2 regions of the Streptomyces sp. NPDC053755 genome follow, and region 2 is predicted to be linked to the other one. Evidence: riboswitches for the same ligand, from Rfam matches in the RefSeq annotation. Region 2 holds a riboswitch; the other holds the start of a gene.

Region 1 (4,797 bases), on a different contig from region 2:
GCAGTCGACCGACTACGCAACGAGATCGGAAGGCTCTTCAGTTCCTTTGCGTTCTCTATCAGTATCTGAAAAATCACTCCTTGTGATCTGCTAGCGCGTACAGCACGATGGCGTCAAGAGGGCCATGGGGGATCAATCCTGGCCGTTTTGCTCCCACCTTTCAGCAGCTGTCTCCACCCAACTGCTTCATCTACTGCGGGGTACATGATGCGAGAGTCGGTTCAGGCCGAAGTCCTGATGAGCTTCCTCGTCTCCGAGGAGCTCTCCTTCAGAATCCCGGTGGAACTGCGCTACGAGACCCGGGATCCCTATGCGGTGCGGATGACCTTCCACCTGCCCGGGGACGCCCCCGTGACCTGGGCATTCGGACGGGAGCTGCTGCTCGACGGCATCAACAGCCCCAGCGGGGACGGCGATGTCCGCATCGCGCCCACCGGTCCCGAGGCGCTGTCGGACGTCAGCATCCGGCTCCAGGTCGGGGGCGACCGCGCCCTGTTCCGCGCCAGCGCTCCGCCGCTGGTCGCCTTCCTCGACCGCACGGACAAGCTCGTCCCCCTCGGTCAGGAACGCTCCCTCGGCGACTTCGATGACAACCTCGAGGCGGCACTCGGCCGGATTCTCGCGGAGGAGAACGCCGGCTGAGACGGAACGGCGGCGTCCGGGACCCCGCCCCGCAAGGCGGCCGCCTCACGCTCGGTCGCACCGCGATCGGTCCGTCGTGTTCTCGGCCCCCCGGCCGGTCCGTTCTCGGGGTCACTTCGCCCGGCGGCGGCGACCCCCCTTGGCCGGTCGCCCCGCCGGCGCGCCAGCTGCGCCCGGTCCGCCCGGTGAACCGGGTGCGCCCGGGCGGTCGGCGGAGACCACCAGCGCCGCGAGGGCGGTGGTCAGCGGCACCGACGCGACCAGGCCGATCGACCCCACCAGCGTCCGGACGATCTCCACGGCGACCAACTCGCTGTTGGCCACGGTGCCCACGCTGCTCTGGGCGATGGAGAACAGCAGCAGCAGGGGCAGCGCCGCACCGGCGTACGCGAGCACCAGCGTGTTCACCACCGAGGCGATGTGGTCCCGGCCGATCCGGATACCGGCCCGGTACAGCGCGCGCGGACCCATGCGCGGGTCCGCCTGGTGGAGCTCCCACACCGCCGACGTCTGCGTCACCGTCACGTCGTCGAGCACGCCGAGCGATCCGATGATGACGCCGGCGAGCAGCAGACCCGACATGTCGATGTCCGGGTAGAGGCCGTGGATCAGACCGGTGTTGTCGTCCGTGTTGCCGGACAGCGAGGCCCAGCCGATGAAGAGCGAGCCCAGCAGCCCGATCAGCAGCAGGGAGATGAGGGTGCCGAGCACCGCGACCGAGGTGCGGGCCGAAAGGCCGTGGCACATGTAGAGCGCGATGAGCATGATCGCGCTCGCGCCGACCACGGCCACCACCAGCGGGTTCGAGCCCTGCAGGATCGCCGGCAGGATGAAGAGGGTGAGCACCAGGAAGCTCACGGCGAGCGCGATCAGGGCCATCAGCCCGCGCAGTCGGCCCACGAGCACGACCGCCAGCGCGAAGATGCCGGCGAGCAGCATCATCGGGAACTTGCGGTCCACGTCGGTCACCGAATACTGCAGGTCGCGTGGGGCGTCGGGGGCGTACGCCACGATCACGCCCTGTCCCTCGCTCAGTTGCCGGGGCGCGTCCGGCTGCACGATCTCGACGAAGGTGCGTCCCCGGTCGGCGCCGCTGGTGACCTCGATCGTGGCCTTCGCGCATTGCCCCTGCCGGGCGTTGACCGCCTCGCGCCCCTGCGGGGTGGAGGTGTCGCCGGTCGGCGGCACCTGGGCGGCGTTCACGTCCTTGCAGTCGACGCGCTCGACCGAGACGACCTTGCCCTGCTCGGTCTGCCGGTCGAAGCCGACGCCGGTGCGCTCGTGCGCCGGGGCCCCGCCCGGCCACAGGACCGCGAGTCCGACGACGACGGCGGTGGCGAACGGGATCAGGACGGCGGCGATGACCTTGCGCAGGTGCCGGGAGACGGGAGCGGCGGGTCCATGGGCGTGCGCATGCGCATGGGCGTGTCCGGCAGCGTCGTGCCCGGGCTCCACGAGCCCGCGCTCCGCGTGCCCGTGCCTGCCGCGGCCGTCGCTCCGCCCGTCGCCGGCACCGCCGTTTCCGTCGCCGTTGCCAGGGGGTCCGGGGGTCTGCTGCGAGGAAGTCACCGACCGATCATCGCAAGAACGGCGGGGGCCCACTGTTCAGCACGCCCGGGTTGACGCTAGCGTGGTGGCACCTTTGCACACGCGGGAGCTCGGAGCACCGGGCTGAGAGGGCGCTGATCACCGTACGCGCGCATGACGTACGTACGGGAAGAGGCTGCGCCGACCGCCGAACCTGTTACCGGGTAATGCCGGCGTAGGGAGATCGGTCTCATGACCATTCAGGATGCACGCACGCCTGCCACCAGCCAGGACGAGCGCAAGCCCGGCTGGCACAAGGGGTACGTGGAGGGATCGCGCCCCGACCTCCGCGTACCGGTCCGCCAGGTGCACCTCACCAACGGCACGGACGTCACGCTGTACGACACGTCCGGGCCGTACACCGACCCCGCCATCGACACCGACGTACGGCGGGGCCTTGCGCCGCTGCGCGAGAACTGGATCATCGGACGGGGCGACACCGAGGAGTACGCGGGCCGCCCGGCCCGCCCCGAGGACGACGGGATCAAGCACACCTCGCCGCGCGGGGGAGGACTCAAGAACCTCGACGCGGTCTTCCCCGGCCGCCCGCGCCTGCCCCGGCGGGGCCGCGACGGCCAGGCGGTGACGCAGCTCGCGTACGCCCGCCGGGGTGAGATCACCCCGGAGATGGAGTATGTCGCCATCCGCGAGAACGTCTCCCCCGAGGTCGTCCGCGAGGAGATCGCGGCAGGTCGGGCCGTACTCCCGGCGAACGTGAACCACCCGGAGATCGAGCCGATGATCATCGGCAAGCGGTTCCTGGTGAAGGTCAACGCCAACATCGGCAACTCCGCCGTCACCTCCTCGATCGAGGAGGAGGTGGAGAAGATGACGTGGGCCACCAGGTGGGGCGCGGACACGGTCATGGACCTGTCCACCGGCCGCAACATCCACACCACCCGCGAGTGGGTGCTGCGCAACTCCCCCGTGCCGATCGGCACCGTGCCGCTCTACCAGGCCCTGGAGAAGGTCGACGGCCGGGCCGAGGAGCTGACCTGGGAGATCTACAAGGACACGGTCATCGAGCAGGCCGAGCAGGGCGTCGACTACATGACGGTCCACGCCGGCGTGCTGCTGCCGTACGTGCCGCTCACCGCCCGCCGCAAGACCGGCATCGTCTCGCGCGGCGGGTCGATCATGGCCGCCTGGTGCCTGGCGCACCACAAGGAGAACTTCCTCTACACGAACTTCGAGGAACTCTGCGACATCCTGGCGACGTACGACGTCACCTACTCGCTGGGTGACGGGCTGCGCCCCGGCTCGATCGCGGACGCCAACGACGAGGCGCAGTTCGCCGAGCTGCGGACCCTCGGCGAGCTGAACACGATCGCCAAGCGGCACAACGTCCAGACGATGATCGAGGGCCCGGGCCACGTCCCGATGCACAAGATCAAGGAGAACATCGACCTCCAGCAGGAGATCTGCGAGGAGGCGCCGTTCTACACCCTCGGCCCTCTGACCACGGACGTCGCGCCCGCCTACGACCACATCACCTCCGGCATCGGCGCCGCCATGATCGCCTGGTGGGGTACGGCGATGCTCTGCTACGTCACCCCGAAGGAGCACCTGGGCCTGCCGAACCGCGACGACGTGAAGACCGGTGTCATCACGTACAAGATCGCGGCGCACGCGGCGGACCTGGCGAAGGGGCACCCGGGGGCGCAGGAGTGGGACGACGCGCTGTCGGACGCGCGGTTCGAGTTCCGCTGGGAGGACCAGTTCAACCTGGCGCTCGACCCGGACACGGCCCGCGAGTTCCACGACGAGACGCTGCCCGCGGAGCCGGCGAAGACCGCGCACTTCTGTTCCATGTGCGGTCCGAAGTTCTGCTCGATGAAGATCTCGCAGGACATCCGGCGCGAGCACGGGGGCGACCTGAAGTCGCAGGAGATCGAGGCCGGCATGGCGGAGAAGTCGGCGGAGTTCGCCGCGGCCGGCAACCGGGTGTACCTCCCGCTGGCGGATTAGCCACGGGACGCCGCCCCGTCGTCTCCGGGGCGGGTGGGGGCCCGGGTACGGACCGCATGGCCGCGGGGGGCCGTGCGGCCCGTACCCGATCGGGCCGCTTCTTCGGACGCCCCCGCTGGTCAGACCGGTAAGCGCGCGGGCAGGGGCCGGTGCGGCACATGCGCGGACAGCGTCGGTCCGGGATGTGCGCGGGTGGTCGGTCCGGCACGTTCTCGGGCGGTGTCAGTCCGGCACGCTCTCGGGCGGCCCGAAGTCCGGGCTGGAGAAGTCGGGACTGCTGTATGACGGGCGGTTGCCCGACGCGCCCTCGCCTGGGCTGGAGAAGTCCGGGCCGCTGTACCCGACCTTCGGGATCCGGGAGACCGGGCGGGGTCTGGGGGTGGGGGTGGGCCGCGCGGCGCCGGGGTCGGCCAGCGCCTCTCGCAGGAACGGCACGATCCCGCGTTCGAGCAGTGCGTGGCGCCAGGCGTCCCTCGCGAGGGACAGCTCGTCCCCCGCGGCGGCCCCGGAATCCGCCGCCACCTCGGTGGCTCTGTTGCGCAGCGCCGTGACGAGCAGTCCGGCGGCCGCGCAGAGCAGCCCGGCCGCGGCGACGGCGCC
Region 2 (4,797 bases):
GAGTCGCCGCCGGGGGACCGGAGGTCCCGGCCCGGGCCATCGGCGTGCCGGGAGGACGAGCCCTCCTCACCGCCGGCGGATCCGGCGATGCCCAGGAGGTCGACGAGCCCGGCCCCTCCCGAAGCGTCGGCCGTGGCGTGGGGGGCCGCGGACAGGGCGAGAGCGGCCCCGGCGAGGGCGGCGGCGGCGCGTACGCGCGTGGTGTTCTTCACGCCGGGCGAACGACGTCCGACGGGGTGGGGTCACGCGCGGGCCTGGCAGGCGCCGCCACCTGGGCCGGGTGTCCCGAGCCGCGCACCGGCCGGTACGGGGCCGGGGACGGCCCACGGAGGCCCACGGCGGCAAGGGCGGCCCGCACCCGGCCCACGGCGGCCCACGGCGGCAAGGCGGCCCGAGACGGGCCGAGGCGGTCCTGGGCGCCCCGGGCCACCAGCGCGCGTCTGCGACACTGGTAGCACCATGCCCAAGCCCGGAGAACTCACTTTCGTCGCCCCCCGCGGAGCCAAGAAGCCGCCGCGGCACCTCGCCGACCTCACGCCCGCCGAGCGCAAGGAGGCCGTCGCCGCGATCGGCGAGAAGCCGTTCCGCGCCAAGCAGCTGTCCACGCACTACTTCGCGCGGTACGCCCACGACCCCGCCGAGTGGACCGACATCCCCGCCGCCTCCCGCGAGAAGCTGCAGGGCGAGCTGCTGCCCGATCTGATGTCCGTCGTCCGGCACATCTCGTGCGACGACGACACCACCCGCAAGACCCTGTGGCGGCTGCACGACGGCACGCTCGTCGAGTCCGTGCTCATGCGGTACCCCGACCGCGTCACGATGTGCATCTCCTCGCAGGCCGGCTGCGGCATGAACTGTCCGTTCTGCGCCACCGGGCAGGCCGGGCTCGACCGGAACCTGTCGACCGCCGAGATCGTGCACCAGATCGTCGACGGCATGCGGGCCCTGCGCGACGGGGAGGTCCCCGGAGGCCCCGCGCGGCTCAGCAACATCGTCTTCATGGGCATGGGCGAGCCGCTCGCGAACTACAAGCGGGTGGTCGGGGCGATCCGGCGGCTGACCGACCCCGAGCCGGACGGCCTCGGGCTCTCCCAGCGCGGCATCACCGTCTCCACCGTCGGCCTCGTGCCCGCCATGCTGCGCTTCGCCGACGAGGGCTTCAAGTGCCGGCTCGCCGTCTCCCTGCACGCCCCCGACGACGAGCTGCGCGACACCCTCGTGCCCGTCAACACGCGCTGGAAGGTCCGCGAGGTCCTCGACGCCGCCTGGGAGTACGCGGAGAAGTCCGGCCGCCGGATCTCCATCGAGTACGCCCTCATCCGGGACATCAACGACCAGGCATGGCGGGGTGACCTGCTCGGACGGCTCCTCAAGGGCAAGCGCGTCCATGTCAACCTGATCCCGCTCAACCCCACACCCGGATCCAAGTGGACCGCCTCGCGTCCCGAGGACGAGAAGGCGTTCGTCGAGGCCATCGCCTCGCACGGCGTGCCGGTGACCGTCCGCGACACCCGCGGGCAGGAGATCGACGGTGCCTGTGGACAGCTCGCGGCCTCGGAGCGCTGACCTTGTAGTCTGAGGTCGAACACATCTCCATATTCCGACAGGGGAGCGCCACAGCGCTGAGAGTGCGGTCACCGGACCGCAGACCCTCTGAACCTCGCCCAGGTCATTCTGGGTAGGAAGTTCGGTCGTTACTCGAGCTGTTGCGCCCTGCCCACCCTCGGGTGGGCAGGGCCGCGTCTCTTCCTGGTCATACCCAGGAGGAATTCCAGTGAGCACCAAGAAGACGGTGGCCGCCGCGCTCGTCGGCGCGCTCGGCGTCACCACCCTCGCCGCGTGCGGCGGCGGCGCGAGCGACAAGGGCGACGCCGCGCGCGCCCCGAAGACCGTGACCCTCGTCGGCCACGACTCCTTCAACGCCTCCAAGGAGGTGCTGGCGGAGTTCACCCGGCAGACCGGCCTCACGGTCAAGGTCCTCAAGAGCGGCGACGCCGGCGAGGCCGTCAACAAGGAGATCCTGACCAAGGGCTCCCCCCAGGGCGACGTCTTCTTCGGCGTCGACAACACCCTCCTGTCCCGCGCGCTCGACAACGGCATCTTCGTGCCGTACGAGGCGAAGGGCCTGGACCGGGTCGCCCCCGAGGCCAGGGTCGACAAGGAGAACCGGGTCACCCCGATCGACTCCGGCGACATCTGCGTCAACTACGACAAGAAGTACTTCGCGGACAAGAGGCTCACGCCCCCGCAGAGTTTCGACGACCTGGCGAAGCCCGCGTACAAGGACCTGCTCGTCGTGGAGAACCCCGAGCGGTCCTCCCCGGGCCTCGGCTTCCTCCTCGGCACCGCAGCCCGTTACGGCGACGCGGGCTGGCAGGACTACTGGAAGAAGCTCAAGGCCAACGGCGTGAAGACCGTCGACAGCTGGGAGCTCGCCTACAACCAGGAGTTCTCCGGATCCGCGGGCGGCAGGAAGGCCAAGGGCGACCGGCCGCTGGTCGTGTCGTACGCCTCCAGCCCGCCGGTCGAGGTGCTCTACTCCGAGCCGCAGCCGGCGACCGCCCCCACCGGCGTCTCCACCGGCACCTGCTTCCGGCAGACCGAGTTCGCGGGCCTCCTGAACGGGGCGAAGAACCCCGAGGGCGGCAAGAAGCTCATCGACTTCCTGATCTCCAAGAAGTTCCAGGACGACGTGCCGCTCCAGATGTTCGTCAACCCGGTGGCCAAGGACGCCACCCTGCCCGCGCTCTTCACCCGGCACGGTGTGGTGATCGACAAGCCGCACACCATGGCGCCCGAGAAGATCGCCGAGAACCGTGACCAGTGGATCCAGCAGTGGTCGTCACTCGTCCTGAAGTAGAGCCCGCCGAGGACGTGCCCGCTCGGGGCAAGCCCGCCCGGGCGGCGCGCGGGAGCGCGGCGCGGCTCGGCCTGATGGCCGTGCCCGTCGCCTTCTTCGCGCTCTTCTTCGCCTGGCCCGTCGCCTCGATCGTCGAGCGCGGAATCCGGGTGGACGGGTCGTGGCAGTTCGGCCGGTTCGGCGAGACATTGAGCCGGCCGGAGATCCTCGACGTCCTCTGGTTCACGCTGTGGCAGGCGCTCGCCTCCACCGCGCTGACCCTGCTGATCGCCCTGCCCGGCGCGTACGTCTTCGCCCGCTTCGACTTCCCCGGCAAGGCGCTGTTGCGCGCCCTCGTCACCGTGCCCTTCGTGCTGCCCACCGTCATCGTCGGCACGGCCTTCCTGGCCCTCGTCGGGCGCGGCGGGCTCCTCGACGAACAGTGGGGCGTCCGCCTCGACACCACCGTCTGGGCGATCCTCCTCGCGCACGTCTTCTTCAACTACGCCGTCGTCGTCCGGACCGTCGGCGGACTGTGGTCCCAGCTCGACCCGCGCCAGGAGGAGGCCGCCCGGGTCCTCGGCGCCTCCCGCTGGACCGCCTGGCGGACCGTGACCCTGCCCGCCCTCGGCCCCGCCGTCGCCGCGGCCGCGCTGATGGTGTTCCTCTTCACCGCGGGCTCCTTCGCCATCGTCCAGATCCTCGGCGGGCCGGCGTACTCCACCCTGGAGACCGAGATCTACAGGCAGACGGTCGACCGCTTCGACCTGTCGACGGCCGCCGTCCTCACGCTGACGCAGTTCGTCGCCGTCGGTGCGGTCCTCGCCTTCCACGCCCGGACGGTACGGCGCCGCGAGACGGCCCTGCGGCTCGTCCCGCCCGAGCGGACCGCGCACCGGCCGGAGGGCGCCGGCCAGTGGACGCTGCTCGGCGGCGTGCTGCTGTCGGTCGCGTTGCTGATCGTGCTGCCGCTGGGCGTGCTGGTCGAGCGCTCCCTCGACACCCCACGCGGGTACCGATTCGACTATTACCGCGCCCTGTGGAGCGTGGACGCCTCCGGCACCTTCCTCGTCCCGCTGGCCGACACCATCGGCAACTCCCTGCGGTACGCCCTCGTCGCCACCGTCATCGCCGTCGCCGTCGGAGGGCTCGCCGCGGCCGCCCTCACCCGGCGGGCCGGGCGGTTCGTGCGCGGCTTCGACGCGCTGCTCATGCTGCCGCTGGGAGTCTCCGCCGTCACCGTCGGCTTCGGATTCCTGATCGCCCTGGACGAACCACCGCTCGACCTGCGGGCGAGCTGGATCCTCGTACCGCTCGCGCAGGCACTGGTCGGCGTGCCGTTCGTCGTGCGCACGATGCTGCCCGTCCTGCGGGCGGTCGACGAACGGCTGCGGGAGGCGGCGGCCGTCCTCGGCGCCTCGCCGCTGAGGGCCTGGCGCGAGGTCGACCTGCCGCTCGTGTGGCGGGCGCTGCTCATCGCGGCCGGGTTCGCCTTCGCCGTCTCGCTCGGCGAGTTCGGCGCGACGGTCTTCATCGCCCGGCCCGACAACCCGACGCTGCCGGTCGCCGTCGCGCGACTGCTCGCCCGGCCCGGCGAACTCAACTACGGCCAGGCCATGGCCCTTTCGACGATTCTGATGGTGGTGTGCGCGGTGGCCCTGCTGCTGCTCGAACGGCTGCGCACCGACCGGACATCCGGGGAGTTCTGATGCTGACGCTCGAGGACGCGACCGTACGGTTCGGGCGGCGCGCCGTGCTCGACTCGGTGGACCTGGAGGTCGCCGAGCACGAGATCGTCTGCGTCCTGGGGCCGAGCGGCAGCGGAAAGTCCACGCTGCTGCGGGCCGTCGCCGGTCTCCAGGCGCTGGACGGCGGGCGGGTGCTGCTCGGTGGAGCCGACCAGGCCGGGATCCCGGTCCACCGGCGGGGCGTGGGCCTGATGTTCCAGGACCACCAGC

The links. Region 2 has a riboswitch for thiamine pyrophosphate ahead of AB0K65_RS26245 (thiamine ABC transporter substrate-binding protein). Riboswitches for the same ligand answer to the same signal wherever they lie in the genome.
Region 1: linked by a shared signal. The riboswitch ahead of thiC (phosphomethylpyrimidine synthase ThiC) and the one ahead of AB0K65_RS26245 (thiamine ABC transporter substrate-binding protein) in region 2 are both predicted to bind thiamine pyrophosphate.

Annotation. Positions count from the first base shown of each region.
Region 1 covers NZ_JBFASK010000001.1:475,021-479,817, forward strand. Annotated here, with positions in the region: gene AB0K65_RS02125 (helix-turn-helix domain-containing protein) at 1-69, shown strand, start outside; gene AB0K65_RS02130 (SsgA family sporulation/cell division regulator) at 208-642, shown strand; gene AB0K65_RS02135 (YibE/F family protein) at 754-2,097, opposite strand; TPP riboswitch at 2,283-2,428, shown strand; gene thiC (phosphomethylpyrimidine synthase ThiC) at 2,422-4,197, shown strand; gene AB0K65_RS02145 (hypothetical protein) at 4,420-4,797, opposite strand, start outside.
Region 2 covers NZ_JBFASK010000033.1:40,679-45,475, reverse strand. Annotated here, with positions in the region: gene AB0K65_RS26255 (hypothetical protein) at 1-212, opposite strand, end outside; gene rlmN (23S rRNA (adenine(2503)-C(2))-methyltransferase RlmN) at 460-1,566, shown strand; TPP riboswitch at 1,596-1,703, shown strand; gene AB0K65_RS26245 (thiamine ABC transporter substrate-binding protein) at 1,775-2,860, shown strand; gene AB0K65_RS26240 (iron ABC transporter permease) at 2,935-4,548, shown strand; gene AB0K65_RS26235 (ABC transporter ATP-binding protein) at 4,548-4,797, shown strand, end outside.